One region of the Geodermatophilus sp. SYSU D00684 genome, then DNA from elsewhere that is predicted to be linked to it. Evidence: predicted binding sites of a transcription regulator. Region 1 holds the regulator's gene; each other region holds the start of a gene.
What was found. Region 1 encodes LexA, which represses DNA repair genes until DNA is damaged. Its sites were predicted from a motif close to TCGAACANNTGTTCGA; they were not measured.
Positions count from the first base shown of each region.

Region 2: the regulator LexA is predicted to act here: its motif matches at 2,550-2,565, upstream of dnaB (replicative DNA helicase).
Region 3: the regulator LexA is predicted to act here: its motif matches at 3,696-3,711, upstream of dinB (DNA polymerase IV).

Region 1 covers NZ_JBJGZI010000028.1:45,491-52,632, reverse strand. The annotation lists gene hflX (GTPase HflX) at 1-52, shown strand, start outside; gene ACI79L_RS19115 (phosphatase PAP2 family protein) at 167-913, shown strand; gene ACI79L_RS19110 (hypothetical protein) at 885-1,955, shown strand; gene lexA (transcriptional repressor LexA) at 1,984-2,763, opposite strand; gene ACI79L_RS19100 (LysM peptidoglycan-binding domain-containing protein) at 3,000-3,635, shown strand; gene ACI79L_RS19095 (hypothetical protein) at 3,754-4,329, shown strand; gene nrdR (transcriptional regulator NrdR) at 4,830-5,375, shown strand; gene ACI79L_RS19085 (vitamin B12-dependent ribonucleotide reductase) at 5,512-7,142, shown strand, end outside.
Region 2 covers NZ_JBJGZI010000015.1:109,139-116,280, forward strand. The annotation lists gene ACI79L_RS12960 (molybdopterin cofactor-binding domain-containing protein) at 1-199, opposite strand, end outside; gene ACI79L_RS12965 (DUF3237 family protein) at 472-933, shown strand; gene dnaB (replicative DNA helicase) at 1,080-2,444, opposite strand; gene rplI (50S ribosomal protein L9) at 3,038-3,484, opposite strand; gene rpsR (30S ribosomal protein S18) at 3,496-3,732, opposite strand; gene ACI79L_RS12985 (single-stranded DNA-binding protein) at 3,832-4,317, opposite strand; gene rpsF (30S ribosomal protein S6) at 4,320-4,607, opposite strand; gene ACI79L_RS12995 (hypothetical protein) at 4,754-5,824, opposite strand; gene ACI79L_RS13000 (deoxyribonuclease IV) at 5,967-6,782, shown strand; gene ACI79L_RS13005 (glycosyltransferase family 87 protein) at 6,779-7,142, opposite strand, start outside.
Region 3 covers NZ_JBJGZI010000023.1:57,020-64,161, forward strand. The annotation lists gene ACI79L_RS17120 (transglutaminase family protein) at 1-1,330, shown strand, start outside; gene ACI79L_RS17125 (cupin domain-containing protein) at 1,358-1,729, opposite strand; gene ACI79L_RS17130 (DUF3040 domain-containing protein) at 1,909-2,337, opposite strand; gene dinB (DNA polymerase IV) at 2,474-3,646, opposite strand; gene ACI79L_RS17140 (BatC protein) at 3,877-4,176, shown strand; gene ACI79L_RS17145 (cupin domain-containing protein) at 4,464-5,588, shown strand; gene ACI79L_RS17150 (sucrase ferredoxin) at 5,608-6,534, shown strand; gene ACI79L_RS17155 (alkaline phosphatase family protein) at 6,539-7,142, opposite strand, start outside.

The DNA.
Region 1 (7,142 bases):
CGACGGCGGCCTGGCCGCCGCGCTCGAGCGGTTCGCCGTCCCGGTCGGCTGACCGCCTCCTCCACCCCGGACCGCCCGGGTGCCCGGCCCCGCGCCGGGTGCCCGGGCGGCTCGCCGTTCCGGCCCGTGAGATCACGGGCGGGTCACGGCCCGGTACCGTGACCCGGTGACCAGCGGCGTGGTGCGGCGCACCTCCGGCGCGCCGGCCGGGCGCCCGGGAGGGGCCGCCCGGCCGCCCGCCGTGGTCGGTGCCGGCCGCCCGCCGTGGTGGCTGCTGCTCGTCGCGCTCGCGTTCACCGTCGGGGTCACCGTCGACCTGCTCAGCCGCGGGGTGCTCGAGCGGCTGGACCTCGAGGTCTCCGAGGTGGTCAGCGCCTGGGACCTGCGCGACTCCCCGGCCTACTGGCCGGTGTGGGCGGTCACCCAGATCGGCGGCCGCGGCACCATCCTCATCGTGCTGGCCGCCCTGGTCGGCTGGCTGTGCCTGCGGGAACGGACGCTGCTGCCCCTGCTGCGGGTGGTCACCGCGCTGGCCCTCCTCACCGTCGTCGTCTACGCGTTCAAGTTCGGCACCGGCCGCACCGCCCCTGCCTATCCCGGCTCGTTCTTCCACCGCGACGGCGCCAGCTACCCCTCCGGGCACGTGGCCAACGCCGTGCTCATGTGGGGCGTGGCGCGCTGGCAGGCGGTCGAGTACGGGCTCGGTCCGCGGGTGCAGCGCACCCTGTGGTGGCTGGCCGTCGTCGGCCCGGTGGCCACCGGGATCGCGATGGTCTCGCTGGACTTCCACTGGGTCACCGACGCCGTCGTGGGCGCGGCCGTCGGGCTCCTGCTGCTGGGCGTGGTTCACGCACTCGACGCGCTGGTGCTGTCACGCTGGGCGAGTGCCCGAGCCGGCCGCCCCTCCGCGTAGCGCCGCCCGGCGGGCCCCGGCCGTCCTGCTGACGACGGTCCTGCTCGCCCTCCCGGCGGGCCCGGCCGCCGCCGAGGAGCCGGCCGCCCCCTCGGTCCGCTGCCAGGTGACCGACCCCCGGCTGGCCGAGCTCTCCGGCCTCGTCGACGTCGGCGACCGGGTGCTCGCCATGGTCGACGGCGGCGACCAGGTCACCGTGTACGTGCTCGACGGCGCCTGCCAGGTGGTCGACGTGACCACCGCGCCGGTGGACCCCTACGACCCCGAGGACCTCGGCGTCGGCCCGGACGGCACGGTGTGGCTGGCCGACACCGGCGACAACACCGCGGTCCGGACGACGGTCGCGCTCGTCGCGCTGCGGCCCGACGGCGGGACGGCGCTGTACCGGCTGACCTATCCCGACGGCCCGCACGACGCCGAGGCGCTGCTGCTCGCCCCCGACGGCACGCCGTACGTGGTGACCAAGGAGGTGCTCGGGGCCAGCCACGTCTACCGGCCGGCCGCGCCGCTGGCCGACGGCGGCACGGTCGCGCTGGCCGACGTCGGCACGGTGGTGTTCACGCTGACCGGCACGCCCGGCGGTCCCGTGGGCCGGGCGGGGCAGCTGATGGTCACCGGCGGGGCGGTGGCCCGCGACGGCAGCCGGATCGCGCTGCGGACCTACACCGACGCCTACGTCTGGCCGCTGACCGGCGCCGACGTGCCGGGGGCGCTGGCCGGGGAGCCGGTGCGGATCGCGCTGCCCGAGGCGCCGCAGGGGGAGGCGGTGTCGTTCACCGCCGACGGGAGCGCGCTGCTGGTGGCCGGCGAGGGCGTGCCCGGGGACGTCACCTCGGTGCCGGTCCCGGCGGGGTCCGCGCCGTCCGCCCCGGCGGGGGCCGACCCGGCCGACCCGTCGCCGTCGGCGCTGCTCGGCGGGGACTCCGCGGGCCTGTCGCCGGTGACCGGGGGCGTGGCCGCGGCCGTCGTCGCGACCGTGCTGGTGTGGTTGGGCGGGCGGCTGCGCCGCCGCCGGTCCGGTGGTCCGCCCGCCGGCGCCTGAGCTCCGGCGCCGGCGGGGGACCTGCGGCTCAGACCCGCCGCAGGACGGTGACGACGCGGCCGAGGATGGTGGCCTCGTCGCCCGGGATCGGCTCGTAGGCCGGGTTGTGCGGCAGCAGCCAGACGTGCCCGTCCCGGCGCTTGTAGGTCTTGACCGTGGCCTCGCCGTCGAGCATCGCGGCGACGATCTCGCCGTTCTCGGCGGTGGGCTGCTGGCGGACGACGACCCAGTCGCCGTCGCAGATGGCCGCGTCGACCATCGAGTCACCGGCGACGCGCAGCATGAACAGCGTGCCCTCGCCGACGAGCTCGCGGGGGAGCGGGAAGACGTCCTCGACGGCCTGCTCGGCGAGCACCGGGCCACCGGCCGCGATCCGCCCGACCAGCGGCACGTAGGTGGGCGCGGTCGAGCCGTCGGCGGCCGCGGCGGGCGCGGCCGGGGCGGTCTCGCCCGTGGTCTCGCCGGGCAGTCGCACGTCGAGCGCGCGGGGCCGGTTGGGGTCGCGCCGCAGCCAGCCCTTCTTCTGCAGCACCGACAGCTGGTGGGCGACCGACGACGCCGACGACAGGCCGACCGCCTCGCCGATCTCGCGCACCGAGGGCGGGTAGCCGCGCCGCTCGATCGAGTCGCGGATGACCTCGAGGACCCGGCGCTGCCGCTGGGTCAGGCCGTCGCCGGCCTCGCCGCGGTCGGGGAAGGTGCGCACGGCGCCCGCGCCGTCCGCGCCGGCGCCGCGCTCCGCGGCCGGACGGCGGGTCGTCGTGCCGCCGCCCCGGGTGCCCTGGCCGGTCCCGCTCGTGCCCGCCACGTCTCCTCCTCGCCGGCCGCGTCCCCGCGGCCCGTCCGTCGCCCTCCCGGCCCGAGGCCGGTCGGCGGGCGGTGCGCCCGCACGGACCGTAGCGCGCCGGCGCCGCAGGTTCAAACGTGTGTTCGAAGGACACGCCGCGCCGCTCTCGCCCTCGTCGGACCCGTGCGGTAGACATCCGATCAGACGTTCGATCGAACAGGCGTTCGATGCGGTCGACCCGATCAGGAGGAGCGGTCATGGGCAGCGTGCGGCAGGCAGTGCTCGAGTTCGACGCGGCGGTCCGGGTCCCGTGGCGGCCGCCGCTCCGCGGGGAGGGCGCGACGGCGGCCGCCGGTGCCGGCCGCTCCACGTCGCCGGCGCGCACCGACCGGCCGGCACCGCGCGCCGCCCTGCCGGGCTCGGGTCCCCGCGTCACCGGGCACCTGCGGCCGGTGCCCGACCTCCCCGCCGCGGCGCCCGCGCGCACCGTCGGGCGGGCGGCCGAGGGGCCGCGCACCCGCCGCGACCCGGCCCGCCCGAGCGGTCGGCCGGTGCGCTCGGAGCCCGCCCGGGCCGCCGTCCGCGCGAGGTGCGCGCCGGCCCCGGCTCCGGTGCGGCTCACCCGCCGGGGGCGCCGCCTGGTCACCGTTCTGGTCCTCGCCGCCGGCGTGGGCGGCGCCGCCGTCGGCCGGGAGTTCCTCGCCCCCCACGACGGCCTGCGCCTGGCCGGCGGGAGCAGCGTCGTGGTCGAGAGCGGGGACACGGTGTGGTCGATCGCCGCGGAGGTCGCCGGCGCCGACCAGGACGTGCGCGCGGTGGTCGATGCGATCGAGGCGCTCAACGACCTGGAGGGGGCGGTCGTCGTCCCCGGTCAGGTGCTCCGCGTGCCGTAGGCGCCCTGCCCGGCGCCGTCACCGCGGAGATGTGACGAGACCGCGCCGGTGAGTTCGTCAACCATGCAGGCGCCGTCGTTTACGGTCCGGAGTCGTCGGGACACTTACGGTCAGGAGCGTGTCAGCAGCCGTGAACAGCAGCGCAGCGGTGACCTTCCGGTCCCCGCAGGACGTCGAGGTCCTCGTGGACGGCGCGTGGGTGCCGGGCGCCATGCTCGGCTGGCGCCACGACGTGACCGGCGGCTGCGAGGCCGGCGTCCGGCTGCGCGACGCCGCGGGAGCGGACAGCTGGGTGGACCTGGCCGCCGTGCGGCTGCCCGAGCGGCACCTGACGCTGGCCTCCGGGCGCACGGACCTGGCCGCGGACCCCACGGGGACGGCCGTGCTCCCGGCCGTGGACCGGCGCGCGGTCGTCCCGGGTGCCCACGCCGCCCGCCGCGGTGCCCGCCGGCACGGCGGTGACGTCACCGCCGAGCAGCCCGCCGTCCGCCCCGCCACGGCCGGGCGGCACCGCGCTCCCGCCGGCTCCGGCCGGCACCGGGCGGTGACCACCGAGATGCCGGTCGTCAACTGCCCCGCTCCGGCCGGCGGCGCGGCCGCGGAGGAGTCGGACATGCTGACCCGCCCCATCCGCCTCGGCGACCTGGTCCCGCACCCCCGCGGCGGCCGCCCCGCGGTCCGTCCTCCCGCCTGACCCGACGCCGGGGGCGCGCCCCCGGCGGTCCTCCGTCACCTCCGCCGGTGTCCCGCCGGACGTCCCGGGGAGGAGTCCGCGCGCCTCCCCGGGTGTCCGCGCGTGCCCTGCGCGCGGTGGCCGGTTACACCCCGACGCCCCTCCTCGCGCGCCGACGCGCGTGGCGCCCCGGCGTGTCGTGTGACGGGAGGGAGCCCTGCTCGCGCCTGGTCACCACGGGGTCACGACCGGGTCTCGGCGGAAGAGACACGCGGGCTCCCGCCTTGCAGATGTAGTGGAGCGCGGCCTACTGTCCCCCTACATCTAGTAGTTGCACCGATGGAAGTCCTCCACAGGCCGTCCCCAGGACCTCCACGGGGTGTCCACCGGATGTCCCCAGAGGGGTCCACAGACAGACGCAGACGGGCGGGTCCGCCAGGACCGGACGAGCCCGCCGGCACCAGCCGCCCGAGCCGGGTCCCCGGTCCGGGAGGGTCTTCCGCGGAGGGAGGTGAACCGCAGTGCGCTGCCCGTTCTGCCACAACCCCGACAGCCGGGTGATCGACTCGCGCGAGGCCGACGAGGGTGCCACCACCCGTCGCCGCCGCTCGTGCCCGGCCTGCGGTCGCCGGTTCACCACCGTCGAGGAGGCGGTGCTCGCCGTCGTCAAGCGCAGCGGGGTGAGCGAGCCGTTCAACCGGACCAAGGTCGTCGCCGGCGTGCGGCGCGCCTGCCAGGGCCGGCCGGTCGACGAGGACCAGCTCCAGCAGCTGGCCCAGCAGGTCGAGGACGCCATCCGCGCCAGCGGGGTGGCCGAGGTCCCCAGCCACGAGGTGGGGCTGGCCATCCTGCAGCCGCTGCGCGAGCTCGACGAGGTCGCCTACCTGCGCTTCGCCAGCGTCTACCGCGCCTTCACCTCGGTCGAGGACTTCGAGAAGGAGATCACCGAGCTGCGGGCCCGCCACCACCGCGGCGGCACCCCGCCGCTGCCCGGGCTGCAGATCGAGCCGCCGGCGCCGCGCCGCCGGGGCTCCGCCCGCACCCCCTCCACCACCCGCGACGGCTGACCGCCGCCCGCGCGACCAGACGTGCGCCGGCAGCGTCGCCGGCCCTCTCAGCACCACCGGAACCGTCAGCAGGACCAGATAGGAACAGGGTGGCTCTCTTCCCCAGCCGCCCGCACCACTCACCGAGGGAGAGCTCGTGACCGAGATCGAGGACCGCCCGGCAAGCCGTACGCGCCGGGCCGCCAAGGCGCCGACCAGGGGGAAGGGCCTGAAGGTCAAGCGGGTCTACACGACCGCCGGCGTCCACCCGTACGACGAGGTGACGTGGGAGCGTCGCGACGTCGTCATGACCAACTGGCGTGACGGCTCGATCAACTTCGAGCAGCGCGGCGTCGAGTTCCCCTCCGAGTGGAGCATCAACGCCACCAACATCGTCACCACGAAGTACTTCCGCGGCGCCGTCGGCACCCCGCAGCGGGAGAGCAGCCTGCGTCAGCTCATCGACCGGGTGGTGCTCACCTACGGCGCGGCCGGCCGCGAGCACGGCTACTTCGCCACCGAGGGCGACGCCGAGGTCTTCGAGCACGAGCTGACCTGGATGCTGCTGCACCAGGTGTTCAGCTTCAACAGCCCCGTCTGGTTCAACGTCGGCACGAGCGCGCCGCAGCAGGTCAGCGCCTGCTTCATCCTCGCCGTCGACGACACGATGGACTCGATCCTCAACTGGTACCGGGAGGAGGGGCTGATCTTCAAGGGCGGCTCCGGCGCCGGCCTGAACCTCTCCCGCATCCGCTCCTCCAAGGAACTGCTGTCCTCCGGCGGCACCGCCTCCGGCCCGGTCAGCTTCATGCGCGGCGCCGACGCCTCCGCCGGGACCATCAAGTCCGGCGGTGCCACCCGGCGCGCGGCCAAGATGGTCGTCCTCGACATCGACCACCCCGACATCGAGGAGTTCATCGAGACCAAGGCGCGCGAGGAGGACAAGATCCGCGCGCTGCGGGACGCCGGGTACGACATGGACCTCGGCGGCAAGGACATCACCAGCGTCCAGTACCAGAACGCCAACAACTCGGTCCGCGTCTCCGACGAGTTCATGCGTGCGGTGGAGGACGGCACCGACTTCGGCCTGCGCGCCCGCCTCGACGGCTCGGTCATCGAGGAGGTCGACGCGCGGGGCCTGTTCCGCAAGGTCACCCAGGCCGCGTGGGAGTGCGCCGACCCCGGCATCCAGTACGACGACACGATCAACGACTGGCACACCAACCCCGAGACGGGCCGGATCAACGCGTCCAACCCCTGCTCGGAGTACATGAGCCTGGACAACAGCTCGTGCAACCTGGCGTCCCTGAACCTCATGAAGTTCCTCAAGGACGACGGGACGTTCGACGCCAGGACCTTCGTCAAGGCCGTCGAGCTGGTCATCACGGCGATGGACATCTCGATCTGCTTCGCCGACTTCCCGACCGAGCCGATCGGTGAGACCACCCGCGCCTACCGGCAGCTGGGCATCGGCTACGCCAACCTCGGCGCGCTGCTGATGGCCACCGGCCACGCCTACGACTCGCGGGGCGGCCAGACCCTGGCCGCGGCCATCACCTCGCTGATGACCGGCACCGCCTACCGCCGCTCGGCCGAGCTCGCCGGCATCGTCGGCGCGTACGAGGGCTTCGCCCGCAACGCCGACGCGCACGCCCGCGTCATGCGCAAGCACGCCGCCGCCAACGACGCCATCCGCCCGGTCGGCGCCGACGACGCCGACGTGCTGCGGGCCGCCACCGCCCAGTGGCAGGAGTGCCTGGAGATCGGCGGGGAGAACGGCTGGCGCAA
Region 2 (7,142 bases), on a different contig from region 1:
GCACGTCCCCGAGGTCGAGGAGCTCGGCCGGCGCGGGCAGCGAGGGCAGCGCCTGCGCGGTCGCCGGGCCGGCCACGTCGGCGACGACCTGCGCGGCGACGGCGAGCGTCGGGGCCGCGACGAGGTAGGTGAGGAAGCGGCGGCGGCTGTGCGTGGCCGCGGGCTCGTCGGTGCGGGGGTGCTCGGGCAGGGTCGTCACGCGTTGGCCTCTCGACGGTGAGCGGTCGGTCGAGGACACGGCCGGGCTCGGCGGTGCTCGGCCCGGACCAACGAGCGGGTGCCACCGGGGTCACGACGTTGCAGTGCGACGGTGTGTCGCTGCAACGTCGCGCTCGGTGATCCACGTGGAACACCGCGTGTTCTGGTGCGGACAACCGGTGAACGGCACGGGACGTCGTGCACGCCCACCTGCACCCTCGCCGCCGGCCGGGCTGCCATGGACCGACCGCCGCAGCGATCGGAGGAGGGAACATGGACGGCTACGTCCTGGAGGCGACGATGACCGGCACCGTGCCGATCGGGGTCGTGCCCGAGGGGCTGAGGATGGACGTGGGCATCGAGGGGACGATGCTGGAGGGGCCCATGGTCGGCGCCCAGGTCACCGGCACCGATTTCCTGCTGATCCGTGCGGACGGCGTCGGGGTCCTCGATGTGCGGATGGTCGCTCTCCTCCCCGCGGGGACGACGGTGTCCCTCATCGTGCGCGGGTACCTCGTCCTGCCCTTCCCCCTACCACCGCTGGACCAGATCACACCCGACACCGAGTGGCCCGACGTCGAGGTCCCGATGCACGGGGCGGTGACCATGCAGACCGGCGACCTGGCACTTGCGGCGCTCAACCGGACCGTCTACGGCATGACCGGCACGCTGAACGTGGCGCGCGGGCAGATCCACGCACGGACGCAGAGCCTGGCTCAGGTCGCGGTGGCCTGACCGCTGACCGAACACGCGTAGGGCCCGGGACCACGACGGTCCCGGGCCCTCCTGCGCGTGCGCGCGGCCTCTCGGTCGGCCGTGTCTCGGTCGGCCATGTCTCAGTTGGCCATGTCTCAGTTGGCCATGCCTCAGTTGGCCATGTCTCAGTTGGCCATGTCGACGAAGCGGCTGTAGTGGCCCTGGAAGGCGACGGTGACGTTGGCCGTCGGGCCGTTGCGGTGCTTGACCAGCATGATGTCGGCCTCGCCGGCCCGCGGGCTCTCCTTCTCGTACATGTCCTCGCGGTGGATCATCATGACCATGTCGGCGTCCTGCTCGATCGAGCCGGACTCACGGAGGTCCGACAGCATCGGCTTCTTGTCCTGACGCTGCTCGGACCCGCGGTTGAGCTGCGACATCGCGATGACCGGGACCTCGAGCTCCTTGGCCAGCAGCTTCAGCGCCCGGGAGAACTCGGAGACCTCCTGCTGGCGGCTCTCGACGCGCTTGCCCGACGTCATGAGCTGGAGGTAGTCGATGACCACGAGCTTGAGGTCGTTGCGCTGCTTGAGCCGCCGCGCCTTGGCCCGGATCTCCATCATCGTCATGTTCGGCGAGTCGTCGATGTAGAGCGGGGCGTCGGCCACCTCGCCCATCCGGCGGGCCAGCTTCGACCAGTCCTCGTCGGACAGCGTGCCGGCGCGCATGTGGTGCAGCGGCACCTTCGCCTCGGCCGACAGCAGACGCATGGTGATCTCGTGCTTGCTCATCTCGAGCGAGAAGATGACGGCCGGCATGTGGTGCTTGACCGTGGCCGACCGCGCGATGTCCAGCCCCAGGGTCGACTTGCCCACACCGGGGCGGGCGGCGATGACGACCATCTGGCCCGCCTGCAGGCCGTTGGTCAGCTCGTCGAGGTCGCGGATGCCGGTGGGCACGCCGCGGGCGGTGCCGCCGCGGGAGGCGATGGCGTCGAGCTCGTCCATCGTGGGCTGCAGGACGTCCTCGAGGCGCGAGTAGTCCTCGCTCATCCGCTTCTCGGTGACCTCGTAGATCTCCTGCTGCGCGCGGTCGACGATGTCGTCGACGTCGCCCCGCCCGCCGGCCGCGCCGTAGCCCAGCTGCACCACGCGGGTGCCGGCCTCGACCAGGCGGCGCAGGGTGGCCTGCTCGGCCACGATCTGGGCGTAGTAGCCCGCGTTGGCCGCCGTCGGCGTCGAGGCGATGAGGGTGTGCAGGTAGACCGCGCCGCCCATCTTCGACAGCTGGTCGGTGCGGTTGAGCTCCGCGGCGACGGTGATCGCGTCGGCCGGCTCACCCCGGCCGTACAGGTCGAGGATGCAGTCGTAGATCAACTGGTGCGCCGGCCGGTAGAAGTCGTTGCCGGTCAGCTGCTCCACCACGTCGGCGATGGCGTCCTTGCTCATCAGCATGCCGCCCAGCACCGACTGCTCGGCCGCGACGTCCTGCGGCGGCTGCCGGTCGTACTCCGGCGCCGTCGCCTGCGGCCGGCTGAAGTCGTCGGCCACCGCCACCTGGGTACCTCCCTCTCCTCGGGGCACGCGCGCGCGTACAGACCCCGGCCGCCCGGCCGGGGCCCGGTGGGGGAAGCACCAGGACGCCTCGCGTGCCGCTCGAACACGCGTTCGAGGACATCACTACCCGGAGCCACCGACAGTTCGCGGAGGTCCGGCGCAGGAGACGACGTTAGGAAGCGGGGACGGACCCGTCCAACACCCGTGTGGGCCGCGTTCTGCACAACTTGTGGACAAGTCGGTGGACAGCCGGAGTCGACATGTGGAGACGGGGAGGACACCGACCCCTCGTGCCGCGGTCCCGCGGGCGTCACCTGCGCCCCGGCCGCCCACCGGCTGTGGACACGAGAAAGTCGGCGCGCCGGGGGCTCCGGGCGTGTCGTGTCGTCCCGCCCGGCGCAGCCGTCACAGGCGCCCACCGGCACGGGAGCCCGGCCGCGACCCCGCCGTCCGGCGGGCCCGCGACACGTCCCCTCGCCGCGGTCCGGGGGCTCGGGGGGCCCGGGAGGGCGGGCACGGCCCCCGAGACGCCGCGAGGGGCGCCGGACGGGTGTCCGACGCCCCTCGCGGGCGGTGCTGCGGCGTTCTCAGCCGGCGACGACCTCGATGGGGAGGGTCGCCGTGACCTCCGGGTGCACCCGCACGGTGACGGTGTGCTTGCCGGTGGTCTTGATGCTGCTCGGCAGCTCGATGCGGCGGCGGTCCAGCTCCGGGCCACCGGCGGCCGTGACGGCCGCGGCGACGTCGGCGGTGGTGACGCGGCCGAACAGGCGGCCGCCGTCGCCGGCGCGGGCGGGCACCCGGACCGTCAGGCCGGAGAGGCGGCCGGCCACGGCCTGGGCCTCATCGAGCGACCGCACCTCGCGGGCGGCACGCGCCCGGCGCAGCGACTCGACCTGCTTCTCGGCACCGCGGGTGGCGACGATGGCCAGGCCGCGGGGCAGGAGGTAGTTGCGGCCGTAGCCGCCCTTGACCTCGACGGTGTCACCGGAGGACCCGAGACCGGTGACCTCCTGCGTGAGGATCAGCTTCATCGTGCTCATGGTCAGCGCGCCGTCGAGGTGTAGGGCAGCAGGGCCATCTCACGGCTGTTCTTGACGGCCGTGGCGACGTCCCGCTGGTGCTGGCTGCAGTTGCCGCTCACGCGGCGGGCACGGATCTTGCCGCGGTCGGAGATGAACTTCCGCAGCAGCGTCGTGTCCTTGTAGTCGATGTAGGTCGCCTTGTCCTTGCAGAACTGGCAGACCTTCTTCTTGGGCTTGCGCACGGGGGGCTTGGGCACTGGGTTCTCCAGGTACGACTAGATCTGGGGTGTGGATGGCCCCCTCGCAGGGGCCCGCGCCGTGCGGAGCGCGGCGTGGGGGGCGAGGAGGTCCTTCTGTCAGAAGGGAGGCTCGTCGGACGGGCCGGCGGGCGTCGACCACGGGTCGCTCGCGCCGCCGCCGAAACCGCCGCCACCGCCACCGCCGCCGAAACCGCCACCGCCGCCGCCACCCTCACCGCGCGAGGCGCGGGTGACCTTCGCGGTGGCGTAGCGCAGCGAGGGGCCGATCTCGTCGACCTCGAGCTCGACGACGGTGCGCTTCTCGCCCTCCTTCGTCTCGAACGAGCGCTGCTTGAGGCGCCCCGAGACGATGACCCGCGAGCCGCGGGTGAGGGACTCGGCCACGTTCTCGGCCGCCTGCCGCCAGACGTTGCAGCGGAGGAACAGCGCCTCGCCGTCCTTCCACTCCTGCGACTGCCGGTCGAAGGTGCGCGGCGTCGAGGCGACCGTGAAGTTGGCGACCGCGGCCCCCGACGGCGTGAACCGCAGCTCCGGGTCGGAGGTCAGGTTGCCGATGACGGTGATGACGGTCTCGCCGGCCATGGTCAGTGGACCTCGGGCCGGAGCAGCTTGGTCCGCAGGACCGACTCGTTCAGGTTGAGCTGCCGGTCGAGCTCGGCGACCGCGGCGGGCTCGGCCTGGATGTCGACGACGGCGTAGATACCCTCGACGTGCTTCTTGATCTCGTAGGCCAGGCGGCGCCGGCCCCAGATCTCGGTCTTGACGGTGCCACCGGAGTTGGTGACGACGGTCAGAAACCGGTCGAGGGAGGGAGCGATCGTGCGCTCCTCCAGGTCGGGGTCGAGGATGACCATCAGTTCGTAGTGACGCACGGAGAACCCCACCTCCTCTGGTCTGGGCGGCTGCAGGACGTCTGCAGCAGGAGGGTCGTACACGCGTCGCGCGCCCTGCCTGCCTCGGACGGCACACGGGACGCGCCCCCCGAGGGTACCAGCGCGCCCACCGGCGCCCGCCGGGGTCAGCGGGAGCGGACCGCCCGGGAGGTGCGGACGAGCGCGGCGGTGCTGCCGGCCAGGGCGACGACGGCGACCAGCGCGGCAAACGGCAGGGCGGGGCCGGGGGAGGCGCCGTCGGCAGTCACGGTGCTGCTCTCCTCGTCCAGCGCGCCGCCGCCGAGCCCGCCGAGCTCACCGAAGACCGGCACCGCGGCGCCGTCGTAGCCGCCCGCGACCCCGCCGGAGCCGTCGGTGCCGCCACTCCCGGACGCGGTCCCGGACGGGACGCCGGCCCCGGGCAGCCGCGACGGGTCGAAGGCCGCGGACCCGCCGCCGGAGGGCGCCATCCGCGCCGCGCCGCCGCCGAGGTCGTAGGAGTAGGCGTGGCCGTCGATCCCCCGCGGGGCCGCCGGCGCGGCGGCCGGGACCTGCGGCGCGGTCGGGTCGGTGGGGGCCGGCACCGGGAGCGACGGCAGGGAGGGCAGCGGGACGTCGACGGCCGGCAGCCGCGGCAGGCCGACCGAGGGCAGGTTCGGCAGCGGCAGCAGCGTGGTGACGAGGAACGGCGTCGGGACGCCGATCTGCACCGTCGTCTGCCGGCCGTCGTAGGTGACGAGCTGCGTCTGCGGCAGCGTGCTCAGCGCCCGGGTGGTGACGGTGTTCAGCACGCTCCCGGCGATCGAGGTGTCCGGGACGACGACCCGGTACGTGTAGGTGATCGTGCAGGTCAGGCAGGTGCTGTCGAAGCGCTCGGTGACGCTCGCGTCCTTCGGCAGCGGCTCCGGACCCGAGGGCAGGCCGAGCGTGACGTCGGTGAACACCTGCCCGGTGACCAGCGAGGGCAGCAGCCCGCCGCCGACCTGCACCGTCTTCGGCTCGATCCGGTTGGTGAAGGTGACCGTGCCGCCGGGGTCGACCGAGACCAGCGGCGGGGTGAGGTCGCGGATCTCGACGGTGACCGACGGGGCGGCGCTCGCGGCGGGCGGCAGCAGGACCGCGCCGCCCAGGACGGCGGCCACCACGAGCACGAGCGCGGCCAGGAACCGCCGCGCGGCCCGCCGCACCGTGCCGGTGGTCGCCGTCCCCGTCGTCATCCCCTGCGTCCCCTCCGTCTGCGTCCCCGTGGTCACGGCGCGCGTCACCGCCCGCGCATGTCCGCCGTCACGTGTCCCAACGAGGACGTGACCTGCGCGATACGGGTGGGTCCCCGTCCGGGGCGGAACTACTGTCGCCGGGGTGGCGGAGCACCCGATCGGCGTACACGTCGGCCCCGGCCTGACCGAGGACAACGAGCTGGACGCGGGCGGGCCGCTGGCCCGGGCCGCGGAGATGGACGCCGACGGCGTGCAGGTCTTCCTCGGCGACCCGCAGGGCTGGAAGGCGCCGCCGCCGCGCCCGGACGCCGAGGACCTGCTCGCCTCCGACGTCGCCGTCTTCGTGCACGCGCCGTACGTGCTCAACGTGGCCTCGACCAACAACCGGATCCGCATCCCGAGCCGGAAGAACCTCGCGGTGCACGCGCGGGCGGCGGCGGCGATCGGCGCCCGCGGGATGGTCGTGCACGGCGGCCACGTGCTCGCCAAGGACGACCCCGCCGCCGGGTTCGACAACTGGCGCAAGACGTTCGCGCGGCAGGCCGAGGACGGCGGCCTCCCGCTGCCGCTGCTCATCGAGAACACCGCCGGCGGCGAGAACGCGATGGCCCGCGAGCTCGGCGCGGTGGCCCGGCTGTGGGACGCCGTCGGGGAGTTCGGCGCGGGGTTCGTGCTCGACACCTGCCACGCGTGGGCCGCCGGCTGGGACCTCGCCACCGCCGTCGCCGACGTCCGCGCGGTCACCGGGCGGGTGGACCTCGTGCACCTCAACAACAGCCGCGACCCGCACGGCTCAGGCCGCGACCGGCACGCGCCACTGACCGACGGGGAGATCCCGCTGGAGCTGCTGCTCGAGGTCGCGCGCGCCGCCGACTGCCCCGTCGTCCTGGAGACGCCCGGGGACGCCGCCGCGCACGCCGGGGAGGTCGCGCTCGTCCGCGCGGCGCTGCGCGGCTAGGCGGGCACCCGCCGGCGCAGGGTGCGCCGGTCGGGGGCGCCGTCCAGCGGGCCGCCGGCCGGGTCGTCGACGCCGGGCCAGCTGGTGCGGACGACGTCGCCGTCGGGGTGCAGCACGTCGCGCACCACCAGGCCCATGAGCACGACGACGGCGAGGTCGCGCGCGGTCACCGCGAGGAAGAACCACTCGACGCCGACGCCGCGGTCCTCGGTGCCGAGGTACCAGAGCATCCGCACCACCCACAGCACCGCCTCGACGGCCTGCCAGAGCAGCAGCGAGCGCCAGCGCGGCCGCGCCAGGACCGCCAGCGGCAGCAGCCACAGCGAGTACTGCGGGCTCCACACCTTGGTGACCAGCAGG
Region 3 (7,142 bases), on a different contig from region 1:
CGGGCGGCGGGTCGAGGCGACGATCACCGCCGTCGGCCACGACGACCGGTTCCTGCCGGTGCTCACCTCCCCGCTGACGGTGGAGATCGCCGACCCCGGCGCCTGGCGGTTCGACCCCACCACCGGCACCGTCTTCGGCCGCGACGTCAGCACCGTGGCCCAGAGCTACCGGGTCACCGCGGTCGAGGCCCGCCCCACCGAGGAGGAGCTGCGCACCTCCGGGGAGGTGCCGCCCGGCTCGCCCGTGCGGGAACGCGACACCGCGCTGCCGCCGCTCGACCCCGTCGTCACCGACCTGGTCGCGGGCCTGACCGCGGGCGCGGCCACCCCCTACGACGCGGTGCGCGCCATCCAGGGCCACTTCTCCCGCGCCAACGGCTTCGTCTACAGCCTGGCGACCCAGCCGGGCACCAGCGGCGACGACCTCGTCGACTTCCTGCAGCTCAAGCAGGGCTACTGCGAGCAGTACGCCGGGGCGATGGCCGCCATGGTCCGCGCCGCGGGCATCCCCGCCCGGGTCGCGCTGGGCTACACGCCCGGCCGGGTGCAGCCCGGCGGCGGGCGGCTGGTCACCAGCGACGACGCGCACGCCTGGGTCGAGGTGTACTTCGACGACCTCGGCTGGGTGCCGTTCGACCCCACCCCGATCGACAGCGAGCGCGCCGTCGACCTGCCGTGGGCGCCGCGGCCGGCCGACCAGGAGGTGCTCGAGCGCCCGCAGGACGTCCCGACGGCGCCGACCGCGCCCGCCGCGCCGACCACTCCCGTGCGGGACCGTGCCGCCGCCGGCGCCCCGCAGGGGCCCGGGTCGGCGCAGGAGTCGGCGTCGGCGCGCCCGGTGCTGGTCGCCACCGGCGTGCTGCTCGGGCTGGCCGCGCTGCTGGCCGCGCCGGCCGGCGCCCGCGCGCTCCAGCGGCGCCGCCGGGTGGCCGGCGGCAGCCCGGCGGCGCTGTGGGACGAGCTCGCCGCGACCGCGCGGGACCTCGGCCTGCCCTGGGACCCCGCGCAGACCCCGCGGCAGCAGGCGGCGGCGCTGACCCGCACCCTCGACGGCGTCGCGGTCGCCGGGGGCGCGCACCGCGCCGGCGTCCCCGACGCGGCGGACGCGATCGGGCGGCTGGCCCGCGCGGAGGAGGCGGCCAGCTACGGCCGCCCCGGCGCGGCCACCGACCCGTCCCTGGGCGCCGCGCTGACCCGGGCGCGGCGGGGGCTGGCCGCGGCGGCGGCGCCGCGGGCCCGGCTGCGGGCGCTGCTGTGGCCAGCGTCGCTGGGCGGCGCGCTCGCGGCCGCGGTCACCGCCCGGCTCCCCCGCCGGACCTCCGCCGCCTGAGCAGGGACCCCGCCGGTCCCGGCGCGCCTACATCCGGGTCGCCCAGACCGAGGCGCCGTGCCAGTCGATGGCCACGACCGGCTCGTCGCCCACGACCCAGGCGTCGTGCCCCGGCGGCAGCGAGGTGACCTCACCGGGGCCGGACTCGATCTCGGTGCCGTCGGCCATCACGACGTGGATGCGGCCGGAGACCTGGTACTGCTGGTGCGGGGCCTGGCACAGGTCGGTGCCGGCCACCGGCCGGACGTGCTCGGACCACCGCCAGCCGGGCTGGACGGTGATCCGGCCGACCTCGGCGCCGCCGGCCAGGTGCAGCAGCTCCAGCCGCCAGTTCTCGCCCTGCCGGACCTCGTCGGGGCGGTCGAAGGACAGGTGCTCCAGGGGCTGCGTCTGCGTCATCGCGACTCCCCCTCCCGATCGGCTCGTCGGGCAGGCCCCATCGTCCTCGTCCCCCCGGCGGCGGGTCGACCCCCTCGGCCACCGGAACGGCGCTGCCCCTCGGGAACGGCCATGCCCCCGGGAACGGCGACGGCCGCCGTCCCGGGTGGGACGGCGGCCGTCGGCGGGGGTCTCGCGGGCTACTGGTCGTAGCGGCGGCGGAAGCGCTCCTCGAGCCGGTTCTTCAGCGGCTGCTTGCGGGGCCGCCCGCCCCGGCTGCGGCCGCCCTGCGCGCCGCGGGCACCGGCCGGCCCGGTCTCGACGGCGCCGGTGGCCGAGCGGTAGTTGAGGACGCCGAGCGCGGCACCGCCGAACATCACGAGGAACCCGAGGACGCCCAGCGGCACGGACGGGACGACGGCGCCACCGACGAGGACGGCCAGGCCCACCACGACCAGCAGCGCACCGAGCTGGAGCTTTCGCCGGGCCCTCAGCCGGCGGTCGCCGGTGCGGACGGAGGAGGCGAACTTGGGATCGTCGTCGACGAGGGCGCGCTCGATCTGCTCCAGCAGTCGCTGCTCGTGCTCGGAGAGCGGCACCGAGACCTCCAGGTGGGCGGAGCCAGACACCACCGGGCCCGTACCCGGTGGTGACACCGAGGATACGAGCCGTCGGCGGGGTGCGAAAGGCGAGTGCGCGGCGACCCGCCGCACCGCCGTCGTGACCACCCTCACGGGGGGTCCCCGGGCGGTCCCGGGGGCCGTCTCAGCGCACCCGGCGGTCGCGCTCGCGGTGCAGCAGCGTGGCCGGCCGCACCGCGTCGGCGCCGAACCGGCGGGCCGCCCGGTCGGCGGCGAGCTCGGCGTCGCGCCGGCCGTGCTCGCGGGCGCCGAGCTCGAGCTGCCGGGGCGCCTGGCCGGCCGGGACCAGCCGCTCGGCCCGCACGCCGACCAGCCGGATCCGCGCCCGGTCCAGCCCGAGCGCGTCGAACAGGGCCCGCGCGGTCTCGTACACGTCCTGCCCGACGTCGGTGGGGACGCCGAGGGTGCGGCTGCGGGTGATGGTGGTGAAGTCGGCGAAGCGGACCTTGATGCTCACCGTGCGGGTCAGCCAGCCGCCCGCGCGCAGCCGGGCCGCCGTCCGCTCGGCCAGCCGCAGCAGCTCCCGGTGGATCACGGCGGGGTCGTCGACGTCGGTGGGGAAGGTCTCCTCGTGCCCGGTCGAGCGCTCCGGCTCGTCGGGCACCACCCGGCGGGGGTCGCGGCCCCAGGCCAGCTCGTGCAGGTGGGCGCCGGCGGCGGGGCCGAGCGCCCGCTGCAGGGTGCGCGCCGGGACGTGCGCGAGGTCGCCGACGGTGCGCAGCCCCAGCCGCAGCAGCACCTGCTCGGTCTTCGCACCCACGCCCCACAGCGCGCCGACCGGCAGCGGGTGCAGGAAGTCGATGACCTCGGCCGGGCGGACGACGAGCAGCCCGTCGGGCTTAGCGCGGGTGGAGGCGAGCTTGGCCACGAACTTGGTGCCGGCCACGCCGACGGAGCAGGTGATGCCCTGCTCGTCGAAGACGCGGGCGCGCAGGTACTCCCCGATCTCGGCGGCGTCGCCCAGCCGGCGCCCGGCCCCGCCCACGTCGAGGAAGGCCTCGTCCAGGCTCAGCGGCTCCACCAGCGGGGTCACCGACCGGAACAGCGCCATGACCGCCCGGGACACCTCGGCGTACAGCGCCGTGTCGCCCGGCAGCACGGTCGCCGTCGGGCACAGCCGCAGCGCCCGCGCCGTCGGCATGGCGGCGTGCACGCCGTACGCGCGGGCCTCATAGGTGGCCGAGGTGACCACCCCGCGGTTGCCCGCGCCGCCGACGATCACCGGCGTGCCGGCGAGCTCGGGTCGCCGGCGCACCTCGACGCTGGCGAAGAACGCGTCCATGTCGACGTGCAGCACCGTGCACCCCTCGGCACGCCCGCCCGACGACCGCACGCGACCTCCCTGCTCGAACACCTGTTCGGAGACTAGCGGCCCTCCCCGGGGGACGGCGCGCCGTCCCCGGCGTGTCCCGGCGCACGGGGAACTCGCTGGTCGGCGCATGTGTGACCGGCGCACGGGCGAGGTAGGTGGGACACGACCGACCGTCGTCCGGCGGACGGTCCCGACCCGGATCCCGGAGGAGCCCGATGGCGCTCGACGACGACGACATGACCAGCACGGAGGGTCCGGCCGACAGCGGTGCCGGCGAGGGCACGCCCGGCCAGCACGACGGTGGGGCGGACGGCGGTGCCGACAGCGGCGCGGGCCACGGCCCGGCCGACGGCGGCGCGGCCGGGGGCGGTGCCGACGGTGGCGCCGACGGCGGTGCGGACGGTGGCGCGGACGGCGGTGCCGGTCACGGCCCGGCCGACGGCGGCGCGGCCGGTGGCGGCTCGGACGGCGGCGCCGACGGCGGCGCCGACGGTGGCGCGGACGGTTCGGCCTGAGCCAGGACCCGGCCGTCGCGGGGCCGGGCGGGGCTGACGCCCGCCCGGCCCTGCGCCGGTGCACGCACCTCGACCCCGCGGTCTTCGCCGAGCGGTACTGGTCCCGCCGCCCGCTGCTCGCCCGCGCCGAGGACACCGGGGAGTCGTTCACCGACCTGCTGACGCTGACCGACGTCGACGAGCTGCTGTCGCGGCGCGGCCTGCGCACGCCGTTCCTGCGGATCGCCAAGGACGGCGCCGTCGTCGACCCGAAGCGCTTCACCACCTCCGGTGGCGCCGGGGCCGAGGTGGCCGACCAGGTCTCCTCCGACGCCGTCCTGCGGCTGTTCGCCGACGGCAGCACCGTGGTCCTGCAGGGCCTGCACCGGCTCTGGCCGCCGCTGGTCGAGTTCGCCGACCAGCTCGCCGCCGACCTGGGGCACCCGACGCAGGTCAACGCCTACGTCACGCCGCCGTCCTCGCGCGGGTTCAGCCCGCACTACGACGTCCACGACGTCTTCGTGCTGCAGGTCGCCGGCGAGAAGCACTGGACCGTCCACGAGCCGGTGCTCGAGGAGCCGCTGCGCACCCAGCCGTGGAACGACCGGGCCGCCGCGGTGGCCGCCGCCGCGGAGCGCGAGCCGGTGGTCGACGCCGTGCTGCGCCCGGGCGACGCCCTCTACCTGCCGCGCGGCTACCTGCACTCGGCGGTGGCGCTCGGGCAGACCAGCGCGCACCTGACCATCGGCGTGCACTCGGTGAGCCGCTGGGCCGCGGCCGAGTCCGCGCTGGACCTGGTGCGGGTGCTGGCCGCCGAGGACCGGGAGCTGCGCCGCGCCCTGCCGCTGGGCCTGGACCTGTCCGACCCGGCGTCGGTCCGCGACGACGTCGCCACGGTCGTGACCGCGCTGCAGGAGTGGCTGGGCCGGGTGGACCCCGGCGAGGTCGCCGAGCGGCTGCGCTCGCGGACCTGGTCGCAGGTGCGCCCCGAGCCGGTGGCGCCGCTGGCGCAGGCCACCGCGGCCGCGGCGCTCACCCCGGACACCGTGCTGCGGCTGCGCCGCCGGCTGCGCTGCGCGCTGCGGGACGCCCCGGCCACCGCCGAGGGCGAGCGGGTGGCGCTGCTGGCCGGCCGCCGCCGGCTGGAGTTCCCCGCCTCGACCCGCGCCGCGCTGGAGGGGCTGCTGGCGGCCGGCGAGCTCAAGGTCGCCGACCTGGCCGGCCTCGACGCCGACGACCGGCTCGTCCTCGCCCGCCGGCTGGTCACCGAGTCGATCGCGCTGGTCGCCGACGCGGCGGTGCAGGGCGCGCACGGGGTCGACGGCGTCCCGGCCACCGCCCCCGAGCCGGGCCCGCACGGACCGGGCGCCCCGGCGCCCGGCGCCGGCGGGGACGATGGGGAGCGTGCCGCCGCCCTCGGGACCGGGTCGTGACCCCGTCGCCTCCTCCCGGGTGACCGCCCCCGTTCGTGCCGGCCGGCTCGACGCCACCCGCTGCTCGGTCACGGCCCTGGTCCGGGGGGACTCCCCGGTGGCCACGGCCGGGCCGGCGCAGCGCTGGCTGCTCGTCGAGCAGCCGGGCCCGTGGGGCCGGGACGCGCTGACCGGCTCCCGCATCGACCCGGAGGTGACCGCCCGGCTGGGCGCGCGCGCCCGCGCCGAGGGCGTGCGGGTGCTGCTGGTCCGCCGGCCCGGCGACCGGGCCGCGGACTCCGGGCGCCGCTGGGCCTACGCCGACGGCCGCCCGGGCCGCGAGGGTCTCTGGTGGTCGACCCGCGCCGACGACGCCGACCTGGTCGAGGCGCCCTGGGACGGCTCGGTCGGCGAGCGCGCCGACCGGCCGGCGTACCTGGTGTGCACGCACGGGCAGCACGACGCCTGCTGCGCGCTGCGCGGCCGGCCGCTGGCCGCGGCGATGCCCGCGCCCGCCGACGTCTGGGAGTGCAGCCACCTCGGCGGCTGCCGGTTCGCCTCCAACGTGCTGGTGCTGCCGCACGGGTTCGCCTACGGGCAGGTGCCCGGCGACGGCGCCGACCTGGTCGCCGCGCACGCGCGCGGCGAGGTGGCCCTGCCGTGGCTGCGCGGGCGGGCCGGGCTGCCGCTGCCGGCGCAGGCCGCCCAGCAGGCCGCGCGGGAGCGGCTCGGGCTGCTCGGCGTCGACGACCTGCCGGTGCGCGGCTCGCGGCGGCTGGCCACCACCGCGGCGGAGGACGCCGACGGCGTCGAGCGGTTCGAGGTGGTGCTCGGCGGCGCGGACGGCGACGTCGTGGTGCGGGTGGAGAGCCGGCCCGCGGCCGAGGCGGCCCAGCTGACCTGCCGGGCGGTGCACGCGGCGCACCCGCGCACGTGGACGGCGCTGTCGGTGTCCCCGGTCCGCTGAGCCGCTAGGCGAGCGCGCGGCCGCGGGCGAGCAGCAGCGGGATCGCGACCTCGGCGTCGGTGAGCGACCCGTGGTAGGCGGCCAGCCGGCTCGGTCCCGGCTCGGTCGCCGAGGCGGTGACCGCCCACGGGCCGCGGGCGAGCGCGACGACGTCACCGATGCGGGCGGCCATCCCCTCGCCGACGGCGCCGAACACCCCGCTGGCGACCGCCTCCTCCCGCCCGGCCACCCAGGCCCGGTCGCCGAGCACGCCGCGCCAGGCGTCGAGGACGTCGGCGGCGGCGCCCGGGACGGTGTGCACGTAGCGGGCGCGGGGCTCGCCGGCCAGCAGCGCGACGCCGTCGAGCAGGGCGGGCTCGTCGTCGACGTCGACGCGGGTGCCGGCGGGGACGTCGAGCATGCCGTGGTCGGCGGTGACCAGCAGGGCGGCGTCGTCGGGCAGGCCGGCGACCACCTGCTCGACCACCCGGTCGACCAGCGTCAGCTGAACCCGCCAGCTGTCGGAGTCGACCCCGCGCACGTGGCCGGTGAGGTCGAGCTCGGGGGTGTAGCCGTAGACCAGCCCGGTGGGGGTGGCGGCCAGCGACCGCAGCAGCACCGCCGCGAGG